2 regions of the Bradyrhizobium sp. CCBAU 21365 genome follow, and region 1 is predicted to be linked to the other one. Evidence: riboswitches for the same ligand, from Rfam matches in the RefSeq annotation. Region 1 holds a riboswitch; the other holds the start of a gene.
What was found. Region 1 has a riboswitch for glycine ahead of XI02_RS34445 (D-amino acid dehydrogenase). Riboswitches for the same ligand answer to the same signal wherever they lie in the genome.
Positions count from the first base shown of each region.

Region 2: another riboswitch for glycine. It lies ahead of XI02_RS28030 (D-amino acid dehydrogenase); the one in region 1 lies ahead of XI02_RS34445 (D-amino acid dehydrogenase).

Region 1 covers NZ_CP030036.1:7,336,023-7,340,443, reverse strand. The annotation lists gene XI02_RS34455 (flavin reductase family protein) at 1-626, opposite strand, end outside; gene XI02_RS34450 (CoxG family protein) at 774-1,223, opposite strand; glycine riboswitch at 1,385-1,481, shown strand; gene XI02_RS34445 (D-amino acid dehydrogenase) at 1,626-2,855, shown strand; gene XI02_RS34440 (alpha/beta fold hydrolase) at 2,890-3,756, opposite strand; gene XI02_RS34435 (M20 family metallopeptidase) at 3,753-4,421, opposite strand, start outside.
Region 2 covers NZ_CP030036.1:5,955,521-5,959,941, forward strand. The annotation lists gene XI02_RS28020 (ABC transporter substrate-binding protein) at 1-91, opposite strand, end outside; gene XI02_RS28025 (M20/M25/M40 family metallo-hydrolase) at 357-1,487, shown strand; glycine riboswitch at 1,579-1,685, shown strand; glycine riboswitch at 1,689-1,803, shown strand; gene XI02_RS28030 (D-amino acid dehydrogenase) at 1,870-3,228, shown strand; gene XI02_RS28035 (ABC transporter permease) at 3,389-4,330, shown strand; gene XI02_RS28040 (ABC transporter permease) at 4,334-4,421, shown strand, end outside.

The DNA of each region.
Region 1 (4,421 bases):
CGGACCTGTTCGTAAGACACCCGCGGAGCTATCAACAAATCCCGAGTTGTTGAATACACACCGCTGCCTCCTGCCATTCGAGCCAGATAGTTCAGTCGGTCATACTTAACGTGCATTCGCTTGGGATCGATCAGGTCATCCCTGATATGAATTTCGATGACTTCACCAAACAGTACCTGGTTTTGGCCGATTTCGACCGTTCGAACCAAGACGCACTCTAAGTTCACTGGCGATTCCAAAATCCTGGGGGGCTTAATCTGCCGCGAGGTTGAAAGCGTAACTCCCATCGCTTCTATCTCGCTATGCATCTCAGGAAAGTCGGCGCCGGCGATGTTCATCGCCGTCGTCAGCTCCTCCGTCACCATATTCACGACGAACTCGTTGTTAGCGAGCACGTTGACGCCGGTATCCTTCAACCGTGGTGGCATAGTGTAATAAAAGCCGGGCGTGAACGCGACGATCGGTGGGTCGGCACCAAGTACGTTAAAGAAGCTGAAGGGGGCCGCGTTTACGCCTCCAGATTCATTGATGGTCGTGATCAATGCAATGGGGCGCGGGCCAACTGTACCAGTTATTAAATTGTAACGATCATGAGGAGTCAAACTGCGGACATTGAACTGAGCCAAACTACTCTCCCAAACCAATGGCTCGACGCGAGCCGTAGGCTTTAGTAGAGAGCGATCGGAAGCAGTATTCCAGAAGACATTCGACGCTGTTCTAACACCGAACATCGTTAGATGGCCGCCTCCGTCGTTAACAATCCGAGCGGCCTGCTAGTGAACCTCCAGCTGAGAAAGAGCTGCGAGCTTTGCAAAGAATGCATCAGCTATTGTTTTAGCAGCGCTGGAAATAAGTCGTTGTCCGAGTTGAGCAAGCTTGCCGCCGATCTGCGCATCGACGTGATAGGTCAATAGTGTACCGCTATCTATGTCCGCTAACGTTACTGTCGCGCTACCTTTCGCGAAACCCGCGATGCCCCCTTCTCCTCGGCCTACAATCTTGCATCCGTTCGGCTCGTCCAGATCTTCCAAAGTAACTTTGCCTTTGAATCGCGCTGCAACCGGACCAACTTTGACTTTCGCAGTCGCTTCAAAATTGCAGTCATCGAGCTTCACCAATTCCTCACAACCGGGAATGCAGGCCTTAAGGACATTCGGATCGAGAAGCATTTTCCAAATCGCTTGTCGTGATGCGTTCAGCGCGACGTCACCATTCAAGATCATTGCAAGCTACTTTCTGTCTGGGTTTTGCGATTAAGCGATCACGGAAATTAAGGCCAACCTTAGCGGAGTCCATGCGCATGCCCGCGACGTTCGAAGTGCGAACAGCCGCGTTAAGTTCGGTGCGCCGCGGGTAGAGTTGTGCGAACTTAGACACGTCATCCAAAGGCCTTGCGGGAGAGTCCGATAACTCATTGAGTGTCGGCGCCGACGGAGCAACCACCCCGGAAACTCTCAGGCAAACCGGACCGCCAGGCTCGACGATCTGGAGAGAGGCGCTCAAAGCGTCCACCGAAGGGGCCAGCTGTGCGCAAATTGGCGCGGCGAAACTCTCAGGTACCGCAACAGATGGGGTCACATGATCGGCTGTTCCGATCCATTCAACCAAGTTGCGAGCTGAAACAAATGGCACATGTTCTAGTCATAGGCGCGGGCATAACCGGCGTTACAACGGCCTATTCACTTTTGGAGAAGGGGTACGCAGTCACGATCTTTGAGCGAGAGCGATACGCCGGCATGGAGACTTCGTTTGCAAACGGCGGGCAGCTTTCGGTGAGCAACGCAGAGGTATGGAACCATCAATCGACCCTAATAAAGGGGATGAAATGGATCCTACGAAAGGATGCGCCTCTTCTGCTCAATCTCAAGCCGAGTTGGCACAAAATGTCTTGGCTTGCAGAGTTTATTGCTCAAATTCCCTACTACCGGCGCAACACAATCTCCACCGTACAGTTGGCTTTGGAAGCCCGGCGTGCACTGTTCGCTATCGCCGAACGAGAGGGATTGTCGTTTGATTTGGAGAAGAAGGGTATTCTGCACCTCTATTGGAGCCGCAAGAGCTTCGAGCATGCGAGAAAAGTGAACAAACTACTCACCGCAGGAGGATTGGATCGGCGTGCCGTCACGGTCGAGGAGATCAGCGATATTGAGCCGGCGGTCCGCGGCAACATTTATGGTGGTTTTTTTACCCCATCGGATGCAACCGGCGATATACACAAATTCACACGTGCGCTTGCGATGGTTTGCGTGCGACGTGGAGCTCGCTTCTTTTATGAATCGTCCGTGCAAAAAATCGCGACATCGGCGACCGGCATCGACCTGAGTTGGCTGAATGTGCACGGGGAAGTCGAAAGGATCAACGCGGATGCAGTTGTCGTTTGTGCTGGTGTGATGAGCAGGAAGATTGCCTCAAGCATGGGTGATCGCATCAATATCTATCCCGTGAAGGGATATTCGATCACGGTGAATTTGGATGACCAACAGAGCCAGAACGCAGCTCCCTGGGTGAGTCTGCTAGATGACGATGCGAAGATTGTAACGAGCCGATTGGGCGTTGATCGATTTCGGGTGGCGGGTACAGCCGAATTCAATGGCTTTAACCGTGATATCAGGGCCGATCGCGTACGCCCCCTTGTTGACTGGACGCGTAAGTTATTTCCTGAAGTTTCAACAGCCGAAGTGGTCCCCTGGTCAGGTCTCCGACCGATGACGCCAAGTATGCTGCCGCGTGTCGGCGCAGGGCATCGACCACGCGTCTTCTACAATACTGGTCACGGTCATTTGGGTTGGACGCTCTCCGCAGCAACGGCTGGCATTGTTGCGGAGACTGTTGAGGCCGCCCTGAAACGATCTTGATTCTTGATATTGCCGTAGTCGTCTGGGCTGTTCGTTAGGACAAAAAGCCGAGAACTACCGCATTGTACTCGGCAGGGCACTCCGTTTGCACGTGGTGCCCTGCATGCCCTACTAAATGCAATCTCGCGTCGGCGAACTGGTTTACCATCGTGAGCGGAACGTCAACACCGCCGAAGGCGTCGTGAAGACCGTGGACGATGAGAGTGCGAGCCGTCACTTTTCGGAAATCCTCAAAGAGGCTCTCTGGCTGGCCTCGCTTGGTCGGCTGGGAAATGAATTCTCGAACGTTGGGCGTAATACTCATCTCAAACCGCAACTTCACGTTTAGGTCGGTGATCCTATCCGGATCGTAAAATTCGAGATCCGCCAGGAGTGAACGCATTTGGTCCATCGTCGGTCCTTCGGCAGCGGCATAATAGCGCTGGAGAGCCTTCTTGCCTCTAAGGGCAGAAGCTGGAGCGGTTAGCCCTCCAATAATGGGCCGAGATCCAGTAATGACCAAATGGTCAACCCGCGTCGGCGCGGAGGCCGCCACTTTTATTGCCATTGCTCCGCCGTACGATTGGTTAACTAGATGGGCGCGATCTATCTTGAGGGCGTCCATGAATTTGAGAAACTGCTCGGCGTACCATGAATGAACTGGCCCGCTGATCGGGACAGATTCTGACGCACCAAAGCCAGGCAGATCGTAAAAATAGCAGTTGTATCGACCTGAAAACTCACGGGCGTTGTACAAGAAATTGTTCCAGCTTGTGGCCCCGGGGCCGCCGCCGTGAGTAAAGATAACCGGAGTGTTCGCCGATCCAGCATGTTCGAGCGCATTGTAGTGCACGCGGCGACCGTCGATCGACACGTATCTGCTGGTCTCTGCGGACTCCAGGGGAGTTATCTGCATCGTCATTGGCAGGTCTCCTCAAAGCTGCGCGAGCACGTGTCGATTGCTGATCTAATAATGACATTGATGAGACGTTGGGCGTCGTCGACGTGGAATCGGTTCATTGGCATCGTGTCTTGTGGATTTGCCGTTCGCGCGCGAGGTGGTACACCGAGCCGTGCAGTGGGGATACCCCATTGGCGGATTGCGGAGGCGTCGGTGTAGCCACTGAAATTTTGTGGATCTTGATGAGGCTGCTGTTCGATCGTTTCCCAAGCTCGGATCATGGATTGAACGATCCAATTTTCCTTTGGCGTTGCCGCGCCGGGCATTGCTAGGACGAGCTCAAGATCAGTCGAGATATCCGGGTGGTCACGCGTAATTTCATCAAGACAGTTACGAAGGTCACGATGCACCTGCGAGGGCGACAGCTCGGGCGGCGGCCGGAGATCCACCAGGAGCTCGACGCATCCGGTCGATACGATTGGGGTAAACGTACTCCCGCTACTGATTGATGCGAGACCACCTTGCGGGACAATGGTGCCTCGAGCATACTTTTTTGTGTAGCTCTTGAACCAATCTTCCAAGGCGTTGATTACGTGTGGCAGCTTCGGAATCGGGTTTGGATAATCTGGCACCACGTGACGTGTGCCCGTGTACGAGATACCGCCACGAACGATGACCCTGAAAAT
Region 2 (4,421 bases), 1.4 Mb from region 1:
CGAATGACAATTCCTGCGGCGCGAACGACAGCGCGAGCGCCGTCAACGCGGCCGCTAGCGTGCGGTGTTTCCAACGCGAGATAGGGAACATGCAATCTCTCCTGACGTGTAACTGGTCAAAGCCGGCTTATTCGTTATGCATGTGGTTCGTTATTTAGGCGAACTAACATGCTGTATGGCTTGTGAAATCGAGACTTGCACCAAGCGCCAAGCGCGTCAATCGGTTTCAGGTCGCATCGGACGTACACAAACGAATGAGGCCGCGCGCCAGATTTTGGCTTTACAAAATCGTCGGCTGAGATTTTCGTAACGCGCGCGCGATGCCGGCGCCGTCAGAACAACAAGAGAGAACAACGATGAACCCCGCCAATCTCCCCTTTGATTCCGAAACGATGCTGCAGGGCCTGCGCAGCTGGGTGGAATGCGAAAGCCCGACCTGGGACGCCGCCGCGGTCGAACGCATGCTCGATCTCGCCGCCCGCGAGATGGCGATCATGGGTGCGACGATCGAGCGCATCGCCGGACGCCAGGGCTTCGCGGGCTGCGTCCGCGCCCGTTTCCCCCATCCGAAACAAGGCCAGCCCGGCATCCTGATCGCCGGCCATCTGGACACCGTTCACCCCGTCGGCACCATCGAGAAGCTGAAGTGGCGGCGCGAAGGCAACAAGTGCTTCGGGCCGGGCATCTTCGACATGAAGGGCGGCAACTACCTGTCGATCGAGGCGATCAGGCAATTGGCGCGCGCCTCCTTTACGACTCCGCTGCCGATCACCGTGCTGTTCACCCCCGACGAAGAGGTCGGCACGCCGTCGACGCGTGACATCATCGAGGCGGAAGCCGCGCGCAACAAGTACGTGCTGGTGCCGGAGCCCGGCCGTCCGAACAACGGCGTCGTCACCGGCCGCTATGCGATCGCGCGCTTCAATCTGGAAGCCACCGGCAAGCCCAGCCATGCCGGCGCAACGCTGTCTTCCGGCCGCTCCGCGATCCGCGAGATGGCGCGGCAGATCATCGCCATCGACGGCATGACCACCGAGGACTGCACCTTCTCGGTCGGCATCGTGCATGGCGGCCAGTGGGTCAATTGCGTCGCGACGACCTGCACCGGCGAAGCGCTCAGCATGGCCAAGCGCCAGGCCGATCTCGACCGTGGCGTCGAGCGCATGCTGGCATTGTCGGGCACCGCCAACGACGTGACCTTCAAGGTGACGCGCGGCGTCACGCGCCCGGTGTGGGAGCCCGATGCGGGCACCATGGCGCTCTATGAAAAGGCAAAAGGCCTTGCGGCAGCGATGGGTCTCGATCTGCCGCACGGCAGCGCCGGCGGCGGCTCGGACGGCAACTTCACCGGCGCGATGGGCATCCCCACGCTCGACGGCCTCGGCGTTCGCGGCGCCGATGCACATACGCTCAACGAGCACATCGAGGTCGACAGCCTCGCCGAACGCGGCCGCCTGATGGCGGCACTGCTGGCGACGCTGGACTGACATCGACTGCACTGCACAACACGTTGGCACTGCCGGATCGAAATTTAGCCTTGTCCATTTTTAAGGCTTCGCCTACGGTCCGGCCGTCCAACGCGACGATGCGGGAGAGATCGAAGCGACAACATTCGTGTTGTTGCCTTCGGCGCCGACGGAGCAACCGCCCCGGAAACTCTCAGGCAAAAGGACTGTATCGTCAGGACGATCTGGAGAGAGACGAACATGGCCGCACATCAAGGGCCGTGACGTCCACCGAAGGGGATAGTTCGCTTCCGGCCCCGGCCCGATGCGGATCAAGCTCTCAGGTACCGTGACAGATGGGGCGCCGAATGCCGGTTTCACCGGTGGTTCGGCGACTCTAACCCACGGGAGCCTGAAGACCATCATGCCACATATCGCGATTATCGGCGCCGGCATCACCGGCGTAACGACGGCCTATGCCCTGCTTGAACGCGGCTACAAGGTGACTGTCCTCGACAGGCATCGCTACGCCGCGATGGAAACCTCGTTCGCCAATGGCGGACAGCTTTCCGCCAGCAATGCCGAGGTCTGGAACAGTGCTGCGACCATCCTCAAGGGTCTGCGCTGGATGCTCAGAAGCGACGCGCCGCTGCTGATGAACCCGAAGCCGAGCTGGCACAAATACTCCTGGATCGGCGAGTTCGTAGGCCACATCACCCGCTATCGCAGCAACACCATCGAGACCACGCGGCTCGCAATCGAAGCGCGCAAGCACCTGTTCTCGATCGCACAGCGCGAGAACATCGCCTTCGATCTCGAACGCCGCGGCATCCTGCACGTCTATCACGACAAGGCCGGGTTCGAGGCGGGCCTCAAGGTCAACACGCTGCTGCAGCAGGGCGGGCTCGACCGCCGGCCGGTGACATCGGACGAAATCCGCGTCATCGAACCCGCGCTGCAGACGGCCTGCTATGGCGGCTTCTTCACGCCGTCGGACGCAACCGGCGATATCCACAAGTTCACCCGCGGCCTCGCCGACGCCTGCGTCCGCCGTGGCGCGAGCTTCGTCCATGAAGCCGACGTCGACACGATCGCACGCGGCGATGACGGCTTCCGCATCGGCTGGAACGAAGCTGCTTCACATGAAGCTGCGGTCGCGACGCGGCATCAATTGCAAGCGGACGGGATCGTGATTTGCGCAGGCGTGGCGAGCCGCCACTTCGCCAGCCTGCTCAACGACCGCGTCAATGTCTATCCGGTGAAGGGCTATTCGATCACGGTGCAGCTCGATGCGCCGCAAAGCCGGAACGCGGCCCCAACAGTCAGCCTGCTCGATGAAGCTGCGAAGATCGTCACCAGCCGGCTCGGCGCCGACCGCTTCCGCGTCGCCGGCACCGCCGAGTTCAACGGCTTCAACCGCGACATTCGCGCCGACCGCATTCAACCGCTGGTGGACTGGGTGCGGCATCATTTCCCAAAGATCGATACGTCGAAAGTCGTGCCCTGGGCGGGCCTGCGCCCGATGATGCCGAACATGATGCCGGTGGTTCGCGCCGGACGGATTCCGGGCGTGTTCTACAACACGGGCCACGGTCATCTCGGCTGGACGCTGTCGGCGGCGACGGCGCAGATGGTGGCCCAGGCTATCGACGATTGGCGCGACCTCGACACGCCGCCGATGGCGCCGTCGTTCGGTGCCGGGCTCGACGTGCCTGCCAACGCGCGCAAAACTGAAATCAATCCACCTTCCAGTGGACTGCTTCGAACTTCACCGGAGGAATAATCGCGGCCCACAGGACTGATTAGCTGCACCGCAAAATCCGCAGCACCGATGGCATGGGACTTGCTCAAGTTCTACCGTGAGTCTGCTACCATCTGTGCTACGGTCTGGTGTGCAACGGTCCCGCCGGGGACTTCATCGACCACAACCCAACGGATCAAATTTGCTCGGATATCTGCTTCGCCGCATCCTCGCCGCCATTCCCGTGATGGGCGTGGTGGCTCTGTTCGTGTTCCTGTTGCTGCGGCTGACGCCGGGCGACCCGGCCGCCATCCTCGCCGGCGACAACGCGACGCCCGAACAGCTCGAACGTATCAGGACCTCGCTTGGTCTGAACGAGCCGATCTACATCCAGTTCTATACCTGGGTCGCCAAGTTGCTGCACGGCGACCTCGGCGTCTCCCTGATCTCGAACAAGCCGATCCTCGAGATGATCGGCCCGCGTCTCGAGCCGTCGATCTCGGTCGCGCTGGCCACCATCATCCTCTCGATCCTGGTGGCGGTGCCGCTCGGCGTGATCGCGGCGTGGAAACACGGCACCTGGATCGACCGCTTCGTGATGGGACTGTCGGTGCTCGGCTTCTCGGTGCCGGTATTCGTGATCGGCTATGTGCTGATCCAGATCTTTGCGATCGATCTGCGCTGGGTTCCAGTACAGGGCTTCAAGAGCATCTCGGCCGGCTTCGGCCCGTTCTTCGAGCGCATCATCCTGCCGACCTGCACCCTCTCCTTCATCTACGTCGCGCTGATCGCGCGCATGACGCGGGCCTCGATGCTCGACGTGCTCGGAGAGGATTACGTGCGCACCGCGCGGGCCAAGGGCATCGGCGAGACCGGCGTGCTGCTGCGCCACGCGCTGCGCAACGCGGCCGTGCCGGTCATCACGGTGATCGGTTCCGGCTTCGCGCTGTTGATCTCCGGGGTCGTCGTCACCGAAAGCGTGTTCAACCTGCCCGGCATCGGCCGCCTCACCGTCGATGCGGTGCTGGCGCGCGACTATCCGGTGATCCAGGCGATGATCCTCTTGACGTCGGGTATCTATGTCGCGGTCAATCTGTTGATCGACCTCGCCTACACCCTGCTCGATCCTCGTATCCGGTACTGAGCAATGGCGATCGAAACCCTTCCCGAATCCTCTATTCCCGTTACCCGGCCGTTCCGCGTCAAGTTCGGCTTCCTCACGTCGACGCCGATCA